Regions from separate parts of the Halomonas sp. KHS3 genome, predicted to be linked through region 1. Evidence: riboswitches for the same ligand, from Rfam matches in the RefSeq annotation. Region 1 holds a riboswitch; each other region holds the start of a gene.
What was found. A riboswitch is a leader RNA that binds a small molecule or an ion and turns the genes downstream of it on or off. The one in region 1 is predicted to bind thiamine pyrophosphate.
Positions count from the first base shown of each region.

Region 2: it holds a riboswitch for thiamine pyrophosphate, as region 1 does, so the genes downstream of both, thiM (hydroxyethylthiazole kinase) here and RO22_RS07940 (NUDIX hydrolase) in region 1, are expected to answer to the same signal.
Region 3: it holds a riboswitch for thiamine pyrophosphate, as region 1 does, so the genes downstream of both, RO22_RS10060 (sodium:solute symporter family transporter) here and RO22_RS07940 (NUDIX hydrolase) in region 1, are expected to answer to the same signal.
Region 4: it holds a riboswitch for thiamine pyrophosphate, as region 1 does, so the genes downstream of both, tenA (thiaminase II) here and RO22_RS07940 (NUDIX hydrolase) in region 1, are expected to answer to the same signal.

Region 1 covers NZ_JWHY01000002.1:1,280,686-1,285,325, reverse strand. The annotation lists gene cmoA (carboxy-S-adenosyl-L-methionine synthase CmoA) at 1-634, shown strand, start outside; gene cmoB (tRNA 5-methoxyuridine(34)/uridine 5-oxyacetic acid(34) synthase CmoB) at 637-1,716, shown strand; TPP riboswitch at 1,762-1,865, shown strand; gene RO22_RS07940 (NUDIX hydrolase) at 1,923-2,486, shown strand; gene RO22_RS07935 (thymidylate synthase) at 2,550-3,521, shown strand; gene RO22_RS07930 (class I SAM-dependent methyltransferase) at 3,565-4,299, shown strand; gene RO22_RS07925 (zinc metallopeptidase) at 4,449-4,640, opposite strand, start outside.
Region 2 covers NZ_JWHY01000008.1:66,179-70,818, reverse strand. The annotation lists gene RO22_RS17430 (cupin domain-containing protein) at 1-87, shown strand, start outside; gene RO22_RS17425 (DUF6164 family protein) at 84-452, opposite strand; gene gloA (lactoylglutathione lyase) at 462-998, opposite strand; gene RO22_RS17415 (hypothetical protein) at 1,243-1,587, shown strand; TPP riboswitch at 1,642-1,740, shown strand; gene thiM (hydroxyethylthiazole kinase) at 1,764-2,573, shown strand; gene thiE (thiamine phosphate synthase) at 2,563-3,195, shown strand; gene RO22_RS17400 (LysR family transcriptional regulator) at 3,192-4,112, shown strand; gene RO22_RS17395 (DoxX family protein) at 4,191-4,628, shown strand.
Region 3 covers NZ_JWHY01000003.1:251,066-255,705, forward strand. The annotation lists gene corA (magnesium/cobalt transporter CorA) at 1-827, opposite strand, end outside; gene RO22_RS10060 (sodium:solute symporter family transporter) at 799-2,211, opposite strand; TPP riboswitch at 2,201-2,306, opposite strand; gene RO22_RS10065 (peroxidase-related enzyme) at 2,431-3,012, opposite strand; gene RO22_RS10070 (hypothetical protein) at 3,191-3,883, shown strand; gene RO22_RS10075 (CoA-acylating methylmalonate-semialdehyde dehydrogenase) at 3,972-4,640, opposite strand, start outside.
Region 4 covers NZ_JWHY01000002.1:733,658-738,297, reverse strand. The annotation lists gene RO22_RS05485 (NAD(P)-dependent oxidoreductase) at 1-689, opposite strand, end outside; TPP riboswitch at 903-1,065, shown strand; gene tenA (thiaminase II) at 1,155-1,838, shown strand; gene thiC (phosphomethylpyrimidine synthase ThiC) at 1,870-3,789, shown strand; gene RO22_RS05470 (HlyD family secretion protein) at 4,208-4,640, shown strand, end outside.

The DNA of each region.
Region 1 (4,640 bases):
ATCGGTACCCGGCTACGGGCAAATTCTCGGCATGTTGAGCTTAATTGCCCAGCGCCACCTGCGCCATGGCGCCCATGTCTATGATCTAGGCTGTTCGCTGGGCGCTTCCGGCCTTGCGCTGGCAGGGGCGCTGGCGCCTGACGCCTTTCGCTATACGGGCGTTGACCTATCGCCCGCCATGGTCGCCCAGGCTCGGCAAACCTTTGCTGACGAGTGCCCAGCGTACGCTATGCAGGTCGAAGAAGCCGACATTCGTACCCTAGAGTATGCGTCTTCGGGCATGATCATTCTCAATTTTACCCTACAGTTTCTACCCGCCGCCGACCGCGATGCACTACTGGCGCGGCTTTATGCAGCGCTGGAACCCGGCGGCGTGCTGATTCTCTCGGAGAAAACCGTCGACGCCGACGAGCGCGACAACGCCTGGCGGGTAGAACGCTACCACGATTTCAAGCGCGCCAATGGCTACAGTGATCTGGAAATCAGCCAGAAGCGCACCGCTCTTGAGAACGTACTGGTGCCGGATACCCTCGATGCACTTCATGGTCGTTTGAAACAAGCAGGTTTTCCACGTTCGATGACCTGGTTCCAGTACCTTAACTTTGCCTCGCTGATTGCGTTTAAGGAGGGTTAAAGGTGGCGCCACTACCCGACGATCATCGCGCAATTTATCAGGCGTTTTTAGATCAAGCTACGCTTGATGCCTCACTAACGCCCTGGTTAGCGAAGCTTCCCGAGCAGTTAGCTCACGGGCTTGACCGTAACCGCCACGGCGATTTATCCGCCTGGGAAAAAGCCGTGGCCAAGCTTCCGGTGCTGCCCGCCGAGCGGCGCGTGGATTTAAACAGCGACACCGTCAGCGTTGATCTCGATCTTAGCGATAGCCAGCAGCGCCAATGCTTTAACCTGCTTAGAAAGCTTGCCCCATGGCGTAAAGGCCCTTTTCAGCTAGGCGGCATTTATATCGACACCGAGTGGCGCTCTGACTGGAAGTGGCAAAGAGTGGCGCCACACCTGGCACCGCTAAAATATCGCAAAGTGCTCGATGTGGGTGGCGGCAGCGGTTACCACGCTTGGCGGATGGCCGGGGCAGGGGCTGCTTTCGTATTAGTAATTGACCCTTCGCCGCGCTTCTACTGGCAATTTCAGGCGGTACGCCACTTCGTCGGCGATACCGATGACGGCAGAACTCAGTTTTTACCAGTGGGTATAGAAGATGTGCCGGAGAACCTGGGCTTTTTCGATACGGTATTTTCCATGGGCGTGCTCTACCATCGCCCTGCCCCGTTGGAACATCTTCAGCAGCTAAAAGCCGCGTTAGTTCCGGGCGGCGAGCTGGTGCTAGAAACCCTGGTAGTCGAAGGCGACGAGCAGACCGTATTTGTGCCCGGCGAACGTTACGCCGCTATGCCCAACGTCTACTTCCTGCCCTCTTCTCAAGCACTCTGCCACTGGCTGGAGCGCTGCGGCTTTACCAACGTGCGCGTGGTCGATGAAGCCGTTACCACGTTAGACGAGCAGCGCTCGACGGAGTGGATGACCTACCAATCGTTGGCTGATTTTCTCGACCCCAACGACCGCACCCGCACCATTGAAGGCTACCCTGCACCGCGGCGGGCGGTGATTTTGGCGAATAAGCCGGGCCAATTAGCCGTTAGCCAAGTGTGCGAAGAAGGTGTCAAAACCGCCCCGGCGTCCGCCAAGCCGCCGCATTGAATTGCCCCCCAAATATTGACTTATACTAAAACTCATAGTAACAGTAACTTTTCCGAGGGGTGCCTGTTATTCAGGCTGAGATGGAGTTATCCAAACCCTTTGAACCTGATCCGGCTGATACCGGCGTAGGAACGGACATAAACCATATATGAATCTGTTTTGACACCTACGCCTGTATTATCCGAATCTCAATGCAGGAGTGTATCGTGTCGCAAGGTAACTCAACGCCCGCTAACGCATCTACGCTCAGTAGTACCTCCCCTTTTAACACGTCTGATAAAAACCGCCTGAACTCCGTACTTGCCAAGCCACGCTTGGCAGCAATCGCCGTAACTCTGCGTAATAATGAAGTTCTCCTCGTCCAACGCAGTAAAGAACCTCAACGGGGCACTTGGGGCTTCCCCGGAGGATCAGTGGAACCGGGAGAAAGCCTACATTGTGCAGCAAAGCGCGAATTAATGGAGGAAACCGGTATCACAGCATTGGTAGGACCGTTAATTGATGTAGTAGAAGTAATCGGATATGACCCAGAGGGAAGTCACCACCACTTCGCCTTGGTTGCCCTTTTATGTCACTACGTTGATGGCGAGCTACGGCCTGGTGATGATGCTGCGGACTGCCGCTGGGCGAAAGTTATAAACGGAAAACTCAACTTCAATGAAGCCTTAGCTGATCACGTCGCAGATACTGTCGTGAAAGCCTTTAATTTGCACAGTTTGATCGTCAAAGAAAAATCAAACGCGATTCACAGCTCCAATTCAGCTTTTTAAACTACTCGCCATCATTCGTATCAGCAAAATACGCCTCTTTGTCCACCGAAAGAGATGAATATAATGATGCACAAACATTATACGAATTTCACCAGCCTCTACAGAGATACACTGCATAAAATCTGCTTTGAATATGAATATGTTAACTCACCTAGAGGAAATAAAGAGCGAGAACTCATTGGCTTCAATATCCGACTCGACAATCCTCCTGATCGTTTTTGTCTAAGCAAAATACGCAAACAAAATATTGTTTTTAATTATGCAGAAGCGTTATGGTATTTATCAGGTAAAAACGACTTAGCATTTATTTCCTGGTACGCCCCTTCAATGCAACGCTACAGCCCAGATGGTATAAGCTTACCTGGTACTGGTTACGGAGCTCGTCTTAAAAACTTTGGTGCAGACACGCTCGATCAAATCGAACGAGTGATTGATATCCTTAAAAATGACGATCCCGATAGTAAGCGCGCTGTCCTTCAAATATTTAGTGCGGAAGAAGATCTTTATCGACGCAATATCGACGTTTCATGTACCTTGGGTCTTCAGTTGCTACTCCGCGAAGAAAAGTTGAACATGGTCAGCTATATGCGTGCAAATGATGCCTACGTTGGCATGCTGAACGATATTTTCTCTTTTACTTTCTTGCAAGAGTATATTGCTGCCCGCATAGGCTGCAAAATCGGTCACTACACACATCAAATTGGTTCTATTCACGTCTATGAAAGCACACATGAGCGTGCGCTTGAACTTTTGAATAGTAATGAAACTATACCCCAGCCAGGCACAGTACCTTTAATGCCAATTGGCACCTCCCCGACTACCATACGCAAACTATTGGAATATGAGTCAGAGATCCGTAGCGGCTTGTTGACGTTTAATGATATGGCTAATCTTAACCTAACGACGTATTGGCGAGATGTGCTGATGTTGTTCTGGATCTATCGCCAAATCAAGATAGGGAATGCGCTGCCTCAAAAGGCGTTAGAGATAATTAACCCCTACTATCAACCGTTTCTTATTAATCGCTGGGGATAGTACAAGCATTCATACATGAGCAAATATTAGGGGATTTATTTTTATGAATACTAATTGGACTGAACAAAATATCGCCGAGCTTTTTGACGCTTATGATGATTGGGTGGAGAATGCTTTTGGCTATCAACCACTCATCGCGGAGTTAACCTGCTCTTATGGCAAGGGAATTAGTGTATTGGACTACGGCTGTGGCAGCGGCAAAGTGTCCAGAAGATTAAGAGACGACGGATTCGACTATGTCACCGGTGTTGACATCTCTCCAACAATGATTGAAAAAGCAATATCCGCAGGCACTAACCGTCTTCGCTTTGAGCAAATCCATGGTCCAAATTTGCCATTTCCTGATAACAGTTTTGAAGCTGTCATTAGTTGTTTTCTGTTTATTAACATTCCCGAAAGACGTGAACTAGTACGCATCACTACGGAAGTAATGCGCGTACTTAAACCTGGCGGCTCCTATTACATCCTCGACACTCATCCTCAAACCACCGGAGTCGATTATCCGACCTACCGCAATGGAGAGCATGGTATTTCCTATCAAGACGGAGATAATCGCCCAGTCTACCTCACGATACCGGGAAGGCAGCAACCATTAGAGATTGTCGACAAACAATGGGGTTTATCCACATATCGAAATACATTCGCCGCAGCGGGGCTTTCACTAACCACAGAACGTAATCTACCATTTGACAATTCGCAGTTGCCAGTTCATACGAATGAATTCCGCACTCTACAGGACACAAAACCCTATATTCTACTGCGCGCCACAAAGCAATAAAGACAGACAATAGGTATTAACTAAGTGCCTATGAAAAAGTAAATCAGGTATAAATATCTAGTAAGCTACTGATTTTTTTATAACCTTTAATGCACGAAAAATTATGCATAGACACTTAGTGGCACTGAAAACACAGCTTCAATACACGCTCACCGCCGCAAAATCACCAGCCAGCGCCCCAGGTTCATAACACTGGCCAGCGAGGCGGCCACGTAGGTAAACGCGCAGGCGGTGAGTACGTGCCGGGCACCGGGCATATCGTAAGGCGGGACGTACTCTTTCAAGAGCGGCAGCGCCCGGTTAAAGCTGGCATCAAACTCAACTGGCAGGGTCACAAAATG
Region 2 (4,640 bases), on a different contig from region 1:
TACCCCAGCGGTTCTGCTCCGGCACTTACCGCCGGTGATGATGGCGTCATGATGTACCTCAAACGCGGCCATCTGCCAGCCGCTTAGCTTCGCGACATACCCAGGAACGGCAGCAGCGTAAGGGCGGCAATAAGCCCCACTGCTAGCAGTACTAACACGACCTGCACCGGGTGAGCGGCCAAACGACGCCACAGCGTCTCCGCGTCACCCCGCTCAACCGCCGCCTGGTGCTCGCGTTGGGCGCGCTCAAGGCGCTCCGCCTGGTAGGCCTCTAACGCCGCGATGGCAGCGTCGTGCTGATGTGGATTGCGCAGCCAAATCGCGTCAACGCCCAGGCGGAAAAAGCCCGCCTGGGTTTCATAGGTATCAAAGCCATGGGCAGCGAGCAGGTCACGCACCTCCATGGCCTCTTCGTCGGTCACATGGCGCAGCCGGAACAGTAGTTCAGCCATTGGCGTGCCTCAAGAGTCGCTCTTCCCCACCATCAGGTCTGCCTGAATCACTTCGATCCAGTAGCCGTCCGGGTCTTTAACGAAGATAACATCTTTCATCTTGCCCTGATCGGAGCGTTTGACGAAGGTGACGTCATGCTCGTCGAACCACGCCTGGGCCGCTGCCAAATCCGGTACGTTGAAGCAGATATGCCCAAAGCCCTGGGGTTCGGCATTGCCATCGTGATAGGCGAAATCTTCCTGGTCTTCAGTCCCCCAGTTGTGGGTCAGCTCCAGCAGCCCTTTCTGGCTAAACGTCCAGGCGGTACGCGCTTGCGCATCGTCCGGAACGCTGTCGCTGGGTTCCAGGTTGGCCAGGAAGTAGAGCGAGAACTGCATCTCTTCGAAATCCAGCCGCCGCATCACCTGCATACCAAACACTTTTGAGTAGAACGCCAATGCCTGCTCAGGGTCTTTCACCCGCAGCATGGTGTGGTTTAAACGAAACCCTTGAGTTTGGGGCGGCGTAGCCACGACGCCGGGATGCTGCTCGCCTTGAAAACTCATTTTGCTCTCCTATCGCTGATGTTGATCATTGAATCCATTGAGCTTCACGTACCGCTTACCATGGGGGCTTTATGGCCATAATAACAGCCCTTACAAGCACGTAGGCAGTGTCGTATCGAGGTGCCGATAAGCGCACTGGCAATACTAAACAAAAACCCTACACTTATTCTTCATAAGCTTTACAAAAAGCAGTTCCCGCAACATGAGTGATGCCCCACCTTTGAGGCGTCCACAGGAGTTTTCCATGAGTGCGATCGATATGACGCTGGGTGACCACCTGACGCTAAAACAGCTTTCCAATGCGCTTCACAACGGTTTTTCGCCGATTGTTGAAGTCGAGTCGATGGATGGAATCTACAAAGTGCGTTTTCACCATGCTAACGGCGTGTCTGAGCTGAGCGATAACAAGGGCCACGTCAGTACTTTTCTGGGCACGGGCGAAATCCGCGATACCCTGGGCCAACTGGGCTTGACCCACGGCGTGCTAACCTTCGCCGACCAGTGTGGTGACGAGATGATTGGGGTCGAGGGTAAAGCGATGACACCTGATGAAATGCTTACCTACGGTACGCGTATTTCGTTTCGTTAGATTGCTATCGTCCGCATCCGGGGCTTTACAGGGCTACTTCAGGCAAGGATAGTAATCCCTCGACAGGGGCGCCCTCCGTTACGGTTGGGCTGAGAAGCACCCTTTGAACCTGAACCGGATAACACCGGCGTAGGGAGTCGTGGTAACGCTTACCACCTCCCTGCCGGGAGGATGCTATGACCCTACGCCCGCTTGGCGATTACCTTGAGACGCTGCGCTCATTGACACCGCTGGTTCACTGCATGACCAACTATGTGGCCATGAACAGCACTGCCAACCTGCTGTTAGCCACCGGCGCGTCGCCCGCCATGCTGCATGCGCCTGAAGAAGTGGCTGAATTCACGGCTATCTCCGCGGGGCTGTCGATTAATATCGGTACGATCTCTGCCCACTGGGCTGACGCTATGCTCACCGCCACAGCGACTGCCGATCAGCATGCCATTCCCTGGGTATTAGATCCCGTCGCCGTTGGCGCCACGCGCTATCGCCAAACGCTGTGCGCGAAGCTGCTGGCCGCTAAACCCAGCGTGATCCGTGGCAATGCGTCTGAAATTCTTGCCCTTAACGGTTTAGCTAGCCAAGGCCGCGGCGTGGACGCCACAGCCGCCACCGACCAAGCCGTGGACGCTGCAATAGCATTAGCGCAAAAACACGGCTGTATTGTCGCGATGACCGGTGAAAGCGACTGGGTGACGGACGGCACACAGCACTACCGCATTAACGGTGGCCATCCTTTGATGCCCCGCGTAACAACGCTTGGCTGTGGGCTGAGCGCGCTAGTGGCGGGATTTGTGGCTGCCAACCGCGACGCCCCACTGGGTGCAACGGCAGCCGCGCTGGCCTGCTTTGCGGTCACAGGGGAGCGTGCGGGAAGCCACGCCAACGGGCCTAGTAGTTTTCAAGTGGCACTACTGGATGCGCTGTATCAACTCACCCCTGACGACCTCACTACTTATGCCCAACTGGAGGCAATCCATGCCGCTTGATCTATCGCTCTACTTGGTCACCGATGCCACGCTCTGCCGAGAGCATGGTTTGGAACAAACGGTTGAGGCAGCGGTAAAAGGCGGCGTCACCATCGTGCAGTTGCGTGACAAGCATGCCAGCGACGAACAGATGATTGCCCAAGCCAAACGGTTAAAAGCGCTTCTGGCGGGCACCGGTGTCCCGCTGATCATTAACGACCGTTTGCAGGTGGCACTAGAAAGCCAGGCAGATGGCCTGCATGTCGGTCAGAGCGACGCTGCCGTTCAGCAAGCGCGCCGGGTGCTAGGTGATCAAGCGATTATCGGCCTGTCGATCAATACTATCGCCCAGCTGCAAGTCTCTCCGTTTGAGCTACTCGATTATGTCGGGATTGGCCCCGTGTTTGCCACCGAGAGCAAACAAGATCACGCCCAGCCCATCGGCTTTGGCGGTTTAGCGGCGCTGGTCAAGGCGTGCCCACTGCCCAGCGTGGCCATTGGTGGGCTGAAAGCGGATCATGCGATTAGCGTACAGCGCGCGGGAGCGAACGGTTTAGCGGTGATATCAGCCATTTGTGGCCAGCCCGACCCTTACCAGGCAGCGCGCGCTTTTCAGATTTTCCAAGCCGATTCGGCGTCATGAATCAGTTAGAGCATATCGTCGCTTTTGTGCGGGTAGCCGAGTTGGGTAGCTATACCCGTGCTGCTGAAGCGCTGGATATTTCCCGCACTCGCGTATCCCGCCAGGTCATGGCACTGGAAGAGACATTGGGCGCGCGACTGATACAGCGCACCACACGACGGCTACATCTCACTGAGGCCGGGGAGCGCTACCTGATACGCGCCCAAGGGGTACTGCAAGCGCTCGATGAGGCCGCCGCCGAGGTGGGCCAAGGTACCAGCGATGTGCGTGGGCGGCTGCGCGTTAATGGGCCGATGAGTTTTGGCACCCGCTACCTAGCGCCACTCGTCGCGCAATTTATGCACACTCACCCGGCGCTGGAAGTGCGCCTGGATTTGAACGACCGCCGTGTCGACCTGCTGGAAGAGGGTTACGACGTAGCGATCCGTATCGGCAGCCTGCCCGACTCCAGCCTGGTGGCGCGCCGACTGACGCGGTGCCGCCTACTGTTTTGCGCCTCGCCTGAATATCTTGCCAACCACGGTGAACCCGACAGCGTTCAAGCCCTTGCCAAGCACCACTGCCTACGCTACCGCAGCGGCCAACAGAGCGCTGACTGGAAGATTGCCACGCAGTCATTGACGGTCAATGGCCCACTGGAAAGCAATAACGGCGATGTACTCACCCACGCCGCGGAAGCTGGCCTGGGCATCGCTCAGCAGCCCAGCTTTCTGGTCACAGAGAGTATCGCCAGCGGGCATTTAGTGCCCATCTTAACTAATGAGCCAGCGGTACGGCTCGATGTTCACGCGCTCTACCCCGCCCGGCGCTACCTGCCCGCCAAGGTGGAGCGCTTCATCGACCTGCTCACCGAGGCATGGGGTGATCCGCCGATTTGGGAGCAAAACATTGGATTATCGCCAATAACGCAACAGTGATGTGCAAAATTCGCTGATTATCTCGATCTGATCCGGCTGTAAAGTAGCGTCATCAACCACTCGATGGAAGCTACTACGATGACAACGCATACTCACTCTGCCCCCTCTCTACAGCCCTCTGTACAGCACTCTTTACAACCCCAGGCCATCTCGCTACTGCGCGTCGCACTGGGTGTGATGGCCCTTGCTCACGGTTTGCTCAAGGTGTTTGTATTTACCCTACCGGGCACCGTCGGCTATTTTGAATCACTGGGTTTACCAGGGTTTCTGGCCTACTTGACCATTGCCGCGGAAGTGGGCGGTGGAGCCGCCCTGATTCTGGGTGTTTACACCCGCTGGGTGAGCCTGGCACTGGTGCCGGTACTGCTCGGCGCTGCTTGGGTGCATCTTGGCAACGGCTGGATGTTCTCAAATGCCGGCGGCGGTTGGGAATTCCCGGTGTTCTGGACGCTGGCGTTAATCGTGCAAGCGGGCCTGGGCAGCGGCCGCTGGGTGTTAAGCAACCGATTCGCCTAACACCTAAAACTA
Region 3 (4,640 bases), on a different contig from region 1:
GTGAGCGGCACAAAAATCGCGGTAATCACCGTGAGCACCCGCATGGTGATATTTAGCTGGTGGGAGGAAATAGAGATATAGCCATCGATTAGGTCACCGCAAATGTCGTAGTACATTTGGGTCAATGTGTAGAGGCGTTCGAAGCGATCCGCTACATCGTTGATGGCGTGCAGGGTTTCGCTCTCTTCCCGCGGTAAATGCTCATAGTCATAAGCGGTGAGTTCTTGGGTAATCCCCTGGTGGTAGCTAAAGATGCGGCGCATTTTAACCAGCCGGGAACGGTAAGTGATGATCTTGCGCATTAGCACATCATTACCATTTTCCAGCAGCTCGTCTTCCAGATCGCTTAACGCCGTTTCGAACTCAAGCAGGCTATCGATATAAAAGCCCGCAGAAATATACATCACCCGCAGCGCGACATGTTCCGGCGAATGGGCCAGCAAGGCTTTACCGTGCTCGTTGAATAGCCGTTCTATGGAGAGCGCTTGGCCGGGATGGAGGGTGACCAGAAATCGCTCCCCCACAAAGAAACAGACCTGTTGAGGCAGATAGTTTAGTTCGGCATCAAAGGAGGAGATGCCACGATAAATAATCAAGGTGTGATTATCAAACTCTTCAATTTTTGGCGGATGGCGCTCTTTGTGGGCATCTTGAATCGCCATGGGGTGAAACTCAAACGCCTCTAAAATCGCCCGCTCGCTTTGTTGGGACTCGCCCTGCATATCGATCCAGATATGGCTGCCAGGCGTCGCCTGCCAGACAGCCAACAGGCTTTCATCCCCCTCGTGGGTCTCACCTTCAGGGGTAGTCAGAAGAGTTCGAATCATGGATGTCCTTGCGAATAGCTAGCGTTAAGTAGGCTAACAGCACACTCACCAGCGTTGAGGCGATTAACGCCCCGACGAATGGCCCCAAGGTAGGGACACTGCCCGGAAAACTGGCGGCCACCATCCCGGCGACCAAGCTTCCTTGGCTTAACCACCCTGGGAGAATGGCACCCAGCAGCCCCGCGATGCCACCTACAATGGCGGCCAGTGGCGTCATTCGTTGCCACAGGCCCAACAGCACAGGTACCACAATGGCAGCACACAGCAGGTCGGCAATCAAAAACAGACGCAGTACTGACAACCCCTGCAAGGCAATTAATACCACCGGTACCATTACTACCACTGTCACCCAGCGGGCAGCCACCAGTGATACGCCCTGCTGCTCGCTGCGCGCGACCACCAACGAGGCAATACCATTTTGCAGCGTATCAACACTGGAGGCCACCAAGGTCACCGCTAATACCAAGGCGGGTAGCGTCAGCCAAACAGGAGCATCACTTAACAGGGCAAAAAATGGCATCGGCGGCTCGCCTAATGGCACACCACTCATCGCGGCCAATACACCCAGACCACCAATCACCATGACGACGACTACCGTCATTGCGCCACCTAACCATGCCCCGCGCCCCAGGCTTTGATCGTCTTGAGCGGCCCACACGCGCTGCCAATAGCCTTGATGGAAGAGATTGGCCGCGGTAACCGCGATCACTAGCGTTAACGCTACGCTGAGCGCACTGGTGATGGGAATGGCAGGAAGCGCAGCCTCGTTGGGAATAGTGGGAAGCCGCCATAGGGCCATGCCACCGACCACACACAGCAGTACCAGTAACAACCACGCCTGCCAACGGTCAGTGGCAAGGCTGGCCCGTAGACCACCTGCCGCAGTATAGATGAGCGTGGTAAGCGCCACGCCAATAATCACCAGTGCGGGGGGCACATCGGAAAGCAGCGCGGTAATGGCGCCAATAGCGGTTAGCTCGGCAGCTAAAAAGCACGCCATATAGGCGATTGATACCAGCGTTACCCAGCGCCTTACACCAGGGCCATAGCACGCTTCAGCAAACTCGGCGATGCTGCGCCCCTCGGGCAACGCCCGGCGAATCTTCGGCCCATACAGTCCTAAGACGATAAACGGCAGCGCAGAGCCTAATGCATAGCCTGCCAGGGCCAGCGGGCCAACAAAGGCGCCGATTTCAGGAGGAGCAAAGAGAATCCATGCGCCCATGCCGGAGGCAAGGAAGGAGAGCCCCAGGGTAGATGCCGTTTGCGAGTTACGGGCGGTGACATAGTCATCAAGTGGGCCATTCACCCAGCGAGCCCGGAGGCCTAAGTAAGCAAAGCAGCACAGCGCCGCACCAAGCACGGCTAACGTTAGGTAAAGCATGTCGCACTTCCTCCGCCGGTACGAACCGGATCAGGTTCCAGGGTCTGCGTAGCCGCATCTCAGCCCTTTTATGCAGGGCTCCCCTGGCGACAGTGAATGTAGGTGTTTTGCTAAGCGCTTTTTCTAAGTACGTTTTTGGGTACTTTTCGAAGCGCTGTCTCAAGAACTATTCTCAATCAAAATCATAGCTTAGTAAAGTTAAGGTGCGCTGGTCGCCTCTTAGCGAGGCACTCGCCCCATCAGGTAGAACTCCTCATTGGGTGGCGTACCTGCCAGGGTAACCAACCGATTCGACAAGCCAAAAAACGCCGCGATCGCGCCTATATCCCAGCAATCCTCTTGGCTAAAGCCTACTTCCAGCAGGCGGGCAAGCCATTCATCAGTCATTTCACCCACATCGATGGCACAGTGCATGGCGAAATCGAGCATCACCCGGTGGCGCTCGCTAATCGGCGCCACCCGATGGTTGATCGCCACTTGGTCAGCGAGTAGCGGGTCTTTACTGTAAATGCGCACCAGTGCCCCGTGAGCAACCACACAATATAGGCAGCGATTACGTGCGCTGGTAGCCACTACAATCATCTCTTTTTCGGCTTTGGTGAGGGTATCTGATTCGCGCTCCATCAACGCATCGTGATAGGCAAAAAAAGCACGAAATTCAGCAGGGCGATGGGCCAACATCAGAAAGACATTGGGCACAAAACCCGCTTTACCCTGAACGGTCAAAATGGTACTGCGAATATCGTCAGGCAGGTCATCCAATGTTTCAGGCACGTTAAAACGACTTAATGATGAAGACATGCTCACCTCTTTCTTGTTAAGTTTAGCCATCTCATAAAAACGGCTTAGCGGTTGTGTAACAAAAAGCTGAATTAAGAGGCTTTTATTCAGCCGCCCTACTCGCCATACTGAAGATTCGTTCTGTGACAAAAAAACATGCGCTACTCTTAATAAACAGTTCGTTCAAAGGGACACTGTCATGAGCCATAACGAAGCCAAGGAACATACCCCCGGTCGTCTAAACGAGCTGTTTACTGACCCTTACCGAGCATTTGAAAATGATACCGATGAGCGTCAGCTGCACATTCGTATAATGCTACATATGCTGCTTGCCCGCCCAATGACACGGGGTCAAATGACACTTCGCGTCATTCATGGCTGGGAAAATGGCGGCTGTGAGCCCGAAGACCTCCAGCATGTCGACTATACTCTTGATGGCGTTCCTGACTTTAAGCGCGCTGTACAAGATTTTGAACACGCTTCTAAGCACAACACGCCGTTACCTGCCGACAATAGCGCCATTCTTGCCGCCCCGCTTGCCAATGCAATTGCAGACGCCGAAGCCGAAGGGCAAGACCTTACCAACGATATTCGCGAGACCCCTGCGCGCTGGCCAGCCTTTGAGGGTGGTTTGGCACTATATACGCTGTTTAAAATGTACCATCGGCTGATTTATGGCGAAGATGACACCTACCGCTGCACGCAGTGTGTAACTCCGCTGGGAATGCGCGAAATACATGAGTTTCACCTTGAAGAGGGTGAGTTTGCTCTGCTCGTCCCCCCCGCTGAACACTTTATGGGTAAGGAGTCGCTGTTAGTATTGCATGAAAGCCAGCTCGGCCCCATTGAACAGCTGCTTGAAGAGAGCCTTCCGCTGTTTGACAACTTTTAAGCCAGCCACCTGGCTTGATCTGCCAAGCGGTTAACCGACCTCGTTAGCAACTGGCCCCGCTTAAGCGGAGCCAGTTAGCGCCACTTTTTTAACCCAGTGAAATCGTGCTATTGATACCACTGGAAACATTTTCTGGTTCAAACCAACGCGCCGTCACCGTTTTTGTTTGTGTCCAGAACGCAATCGCCTGCTTACCATTAGGGCCCAAATCTCCCAATTTTGAAGCCCTTGAACCAGTGAAACTGAAGTAAGCGACCGGTACGGGAATTGGCACGTTAATACCAATTTGTCCAACGTCGATATCGGTTTCAAACCGGCGCGCTACCCAGCCTGAGTTAGTAAAGATGGAGGTACCGTTGCCGTTGGGATTGGCATTGATAAAGGCAATCGCTTCATCCAGGGTTTCAACGCTGACCACACACAGCACGGGGCCAAAAATCTCTTCCCGGTAAATCGTCATATCGGCGGTTACATCGGCAAACAGGGTCGGCCCCACGAAGTTACCGTTGGGGTAACCCTCTACCTGAACCTTGCGACCATCAACCATCAGTTTGGCGCCCTCTTTCTCCCCTGCATCGATTAAACGCAGTACACGGTCACGGGCAGCGGGAGACACCAGCGGCCCCAAATCCGCATCAAGCTGAGTGCCTGGGCCTACTTTCATTGCTCGCGCCGCATCGACAATATCGCTTAGCCACTCGCGCGCCTCGCCGACCAGTACCACCACCGAGTTTGCCATACAGCGTTGGCCCGCAGC
Region 4 (4,640 bases), 550 kb from region 1:
TGCACCAACCAAGCGTCTTTGGCGAGCTTCGCGAACAGCGCCTTGTTAAGCACGTTTTCAGTGGTAGCCGTCAGTGGCAGCACATTGATCAGATAATCGGCGCCATCCGCTGCCGCCATGACAGCCCCGTCACCTGTCAGATAGGTCACGCCTTCAACCGGGGCTTGTGGCTCGCTGCGGCAGGCTACGTGTACAGAAAAGCCAAGCGCGGCCACCGCTTTCACCACGGCGCGCCCCATGGTGCCGTGTCCCAGCACCGCCACCTTTCTTGATGCTGGCGCGCGCATCGTCAATGGCGCCCAATGCGCCTTGGCAGCATTTTGCTCCAGGGTGGTGAACTCACGCTCACGATGGAGCACCTCATGCGCGGCAAAACCCGCCATCAAGTCGGCCTGATGTGGATCCCGCACCCGGGCGATATGTACTTCATCGCTCAGGCCAGGATGCGCCAGCAGGGCATCAACACCGGCACCGATAGACATCGCCAGCTCAAGATTAGGATAGCTCTCGAAAGCCTCGTCATTGGGCAACCAGCAGATCGCAAAACGCACATCTTCGGGGTTATCGATCTCATGGGGATGGCGCAGGACGACATCACTCGCTTCATCGCGCAAGGCGTTACCATAAATGGCATCAAGGTCGAGCGAATCACTGAGATAGACGCCTAAAATCGAGTTCGTGTTGGTCATGCAACTTCCTACGGTTCACATTCGAAATAGCAGTGGCTGTAAAACAGCCACTTGTTACTCAACTGTATAATAATTCACGTACCGATGCCATGAAACGCCATTACAGCACCTAAACTCTCATCGCTGTAATGATGCTAATAAATTGTTTCCCGATAACTTTCCATGTCATACACCCTTGCATCTCCCTCACCCGCCTCCTACACTCCACCAACGAACAGCTTGACGGGGTGCCGGTGAAATCCGGCTGAGATGGCGCAGGGCGTAGCAATTAATGCTGCCGAGCGCTGATCCCGCAGAACCTGATCCGGCTAATGCGCTGCTACTTACACAAGTTCGCAGCGAGGGTACCGGCGTAGGGATCAAGCGATGGCCACGGCTGCTCTCTCACGATCGCACGCTGCCCTTCTGCGCCACTCCCTCGATCTTTTTCGCCCCCCCCTCCGGATCATTACCACCGGAGGCATCATGGGCTACCGCTTTACTGATCTCACTACCGCTTGCCAGAAAGATTGGCGCGCCTATATTGAGCACGATTTTGTGCGCCAGCTAGGCACCGCCACGCTGCCCGGGGCGTCGTTTCGCCACTATTTAAAGCAGGACTACCTGTTTTTGATTCACTTCGCCCGCGCCTATGCGCTGGCTGCCTACAAAAGCCCCACCCTCGCCGATCTTCGCCAAGCCCATGAAGGCTTGAAAGCCATTGTGGATGTGGAGCTGGGCCTGCACGTGGGCTTTTGTCAGGAGTGGGGGATTTCCGAGCAAGAACTGGAGGAGCTTCCCGAAGCCAGAGCGACGCTTGCCTACACCCGCTATGTGTTAGATACCGGCAACCGCGGCGACCTGCTGGATTTGCACGTGGCGTTGGCCCCCTGCCTGGTGGGCTACGGCGAAATCGCCAACTGGCTAAACGCCCAGCCTTCCACCCTGCGCGGCGCGCAAAACCCTTACGACGCCTGGATAGCCATGTACGAAGGCGAGGAGTTTCAGGCCGCCATGCAGGCGGAGCTTGAATGGCTGAATATCCGCCTTGCCGACATTACCCCCGCCCGCTTTGCCGAACTGAGCAAGATCTTCCGCGACGCCACCCGCCTGGAAATCGACTTCTGGCAGATGGGCCTAGAGCTGATAGACCAAGACCTCACCCACTAATTCAGCAAAACAACACAAGGAAACGACAGTAATGACTAAGACCGTAACAAGCAAAACCAGCCACTTTTTAGCCGAAACCGCCCAGGTCGATGCCGCCGCCATTGCGCCGCTGCCCGGCTCACGTAAGGTATATATCGAAGGTTCGCGCCCGGATATCCGTGTGCCGTTCCGGGAAATTTCACTGTCGCCGACCAAAACCACCGGCATTGATGAAGAGAACCCGCCACTGCTGGTGTACGACACTTCAGGCCCCTATAGCGATCCGGATGCTAACAATGACCTGCGCCGCGGTCTGCCGGAACTACGCCGAGCCTGGATTGAAGAGCGTGACGATACCGAATTTCTATCAGGCCCCACGTCTGATTACGGCAACCGCCGCGCCAACGACCCGACGCTTGCCCAGCTGCGCTTTGATCTAACCCGCACCCCGCGGCGTGCCCTCTCTACAAAAGACGGGCGGCCTGGAAACGTGACCCAGCTGCACTACGCCCGCCAGGGCATTATTACGCCGGAAATGGAGTTCATCGCCCTGCGGGAAAACCAGCGTCGCCAAACGTTAGGTACCGCTGAAGTAGAGCGGATTCTGGGCCACCAGCACAAAGGTCAGAGCTTTGGCGCCAGCTTGCCGGAGGAGATCACGCCAGAGTTTGTGCGCGATGAAGTCGCCCGAGGGCGGGCAATTATTCCTAACAACATCAACCACCCCGAAAGCGAGCCGATGATTATTGGCCGTAACTTCCTGGTCAAGATTAACGGTAATCTGGGTAACTCGGCGGTAACTTCTTCCATCGAGGAAGAGGTGGATAAGATGACCTGGGGTATCCGCTGGGGCGCGGACACCATTATGGATCTCTCCACTGGGCAGAACATCCACGAAACCCGCGAGTGGATTTTGCGCAACTCGCCGGTGCCGATTGGCACAGTGCCTATCTATCAGGCGCTGGAAAAGGTCAAAGGCGTGGCCGAAGACCTCACCTGGGAAGTCTTCCGTGATACGCTGATCGAGCAGGCCGAACAGGGCGTGGACTACTTCACCATTCACGCGGGCGTACTGCTGCGCTATGTGCCGCTCACCGCCAAGCGGGTCACCGGCATTGTCAGCCGCGGCGGCTCGATCATGGCCAAATGGTGTTTGTACCATCACCAGGAGAGCTTCTTGTACACCCACTTCGAGGAGATCTGCGAGATCTGCAAGCAGTACGATGTGGCGTTCTCCCTCGGTGATGGCCTGCGTCCTGGCTCAGTGGCCGATGCCAATGACGAAGCACAGATGGCGGAGCTAAAAACCTTGGGCGAGCTGACCCATATTGCCTGGAAGCACGATGTGCAGGTGATGATCGAAGGCCCCGGCCACGTGCCCATGCACCTGGTGAAAGAGAACATGGATAAGCAGTTGGAATACTGCGACGAAGCGCCCTTCTATACCTTAGGCCCGCTGGTAACCGATATAGCCCCCGGCTACGACCACATTACCTCGGGCATTGGGGCGGCGATGATCGGCTGGTTTGGCTGCGCCATGCTCTGCTACGTCACCCCCAAAGAGCACCTGGGCCTGCCCAATAAAGACGACGTCAAAACCGGCATCATTACCTACAAGATTGCTGCCCACGCGGCGGATCTCGCCAAGGGCCACCCGGCAGCGCAGCGGCGGGATAATGCACTCTCTAAGGCACGCTTCGAGTTCCGCTGGGAAGACCAGTTCAACCTGGGGCTAGACCCGGATACTGCCCGAGAGTACCACGACGAAACCCTGCCCAAAGACTCCGCCAAGGTGGCGCACTTCTGCTCCATGTGCGGACCAAAGTTCTGCTCCATGAAGATCAGCCAGGAGGTGCGTGATTACGCCAACGAACATGGCCTAAACGGCGATCAAGAAGCGGTGATGAAAGGCATGGAAGAGCAGGCAGAGAAGTTCCGCAACAAAGGCAGTGAGCTGTATCAGGAAGTTTAAATCTACCAACGCACGATAATTTACTGCTTGCTGCGGCTTTTCCCTGGGGAGCGCTAAAAAATGGCCGCAACCTCCCATCGCTTGTGTGCTCCTTTGTTTTCTAGCGCTGCCCCAAAAGTATGGCTTAACAGTAGTTTTGCGCAACGTAGCTCATTTAACATTTGAGAGTGACGAAAAAAACCTTGGTATAGCTACCCAGCTCATAGCAAATACTATCAATTAAATACCGACTAGTCGGTATTTAATTGACCTAAATCAAAATCACAATTAATAATAATAGGATAATAGAATCCGTTTATTACGTTCTGTGATGCGCCACCGCTGGCACAGAGCGACGAGCTTAAGCCCTTTGGCCCTGGCCCATCCTCTGAGCTGCTCATCAATCGTCTGGCCATCCGCCAACCGAGGATGCAACATTATGAAGTTCAGCAGTAAAAGACAGTGGTTCAAGGGCCTGGCAGCCATAGTTGTTATAGGCATCGCGGCCTGGTTGACCTGGTGGGAACTGCAGCCGGAGGGCCTAGGCGAGGGCATCACCCAAGGCAATGGGCGCATCGAAGCCACCGAGATCGACATCGCCACCCGGGTCGCTGGCCGCCTCGAGGAAGTACTGGTCGAGGAAGGTGAGTTCGTCGATCCAGGCCAAGTGGTCGCCCGTATGGATACCGCCACCCTGGAGGCTGAGCTGGCTCAGGCCAGCGCACAGTCCCGCCGGGCCGAAAACGCCCTGGAGACAGCTCGAGCCATGGTAGCCATGCGCCAGAGCGAGCTGGAAACCGCCAGAGCCATCGTCAACCAGCGCCAGGCAGAACTAAACGCCTCTCGCAAGCGCTACGAGCGTTCAGCCAGCC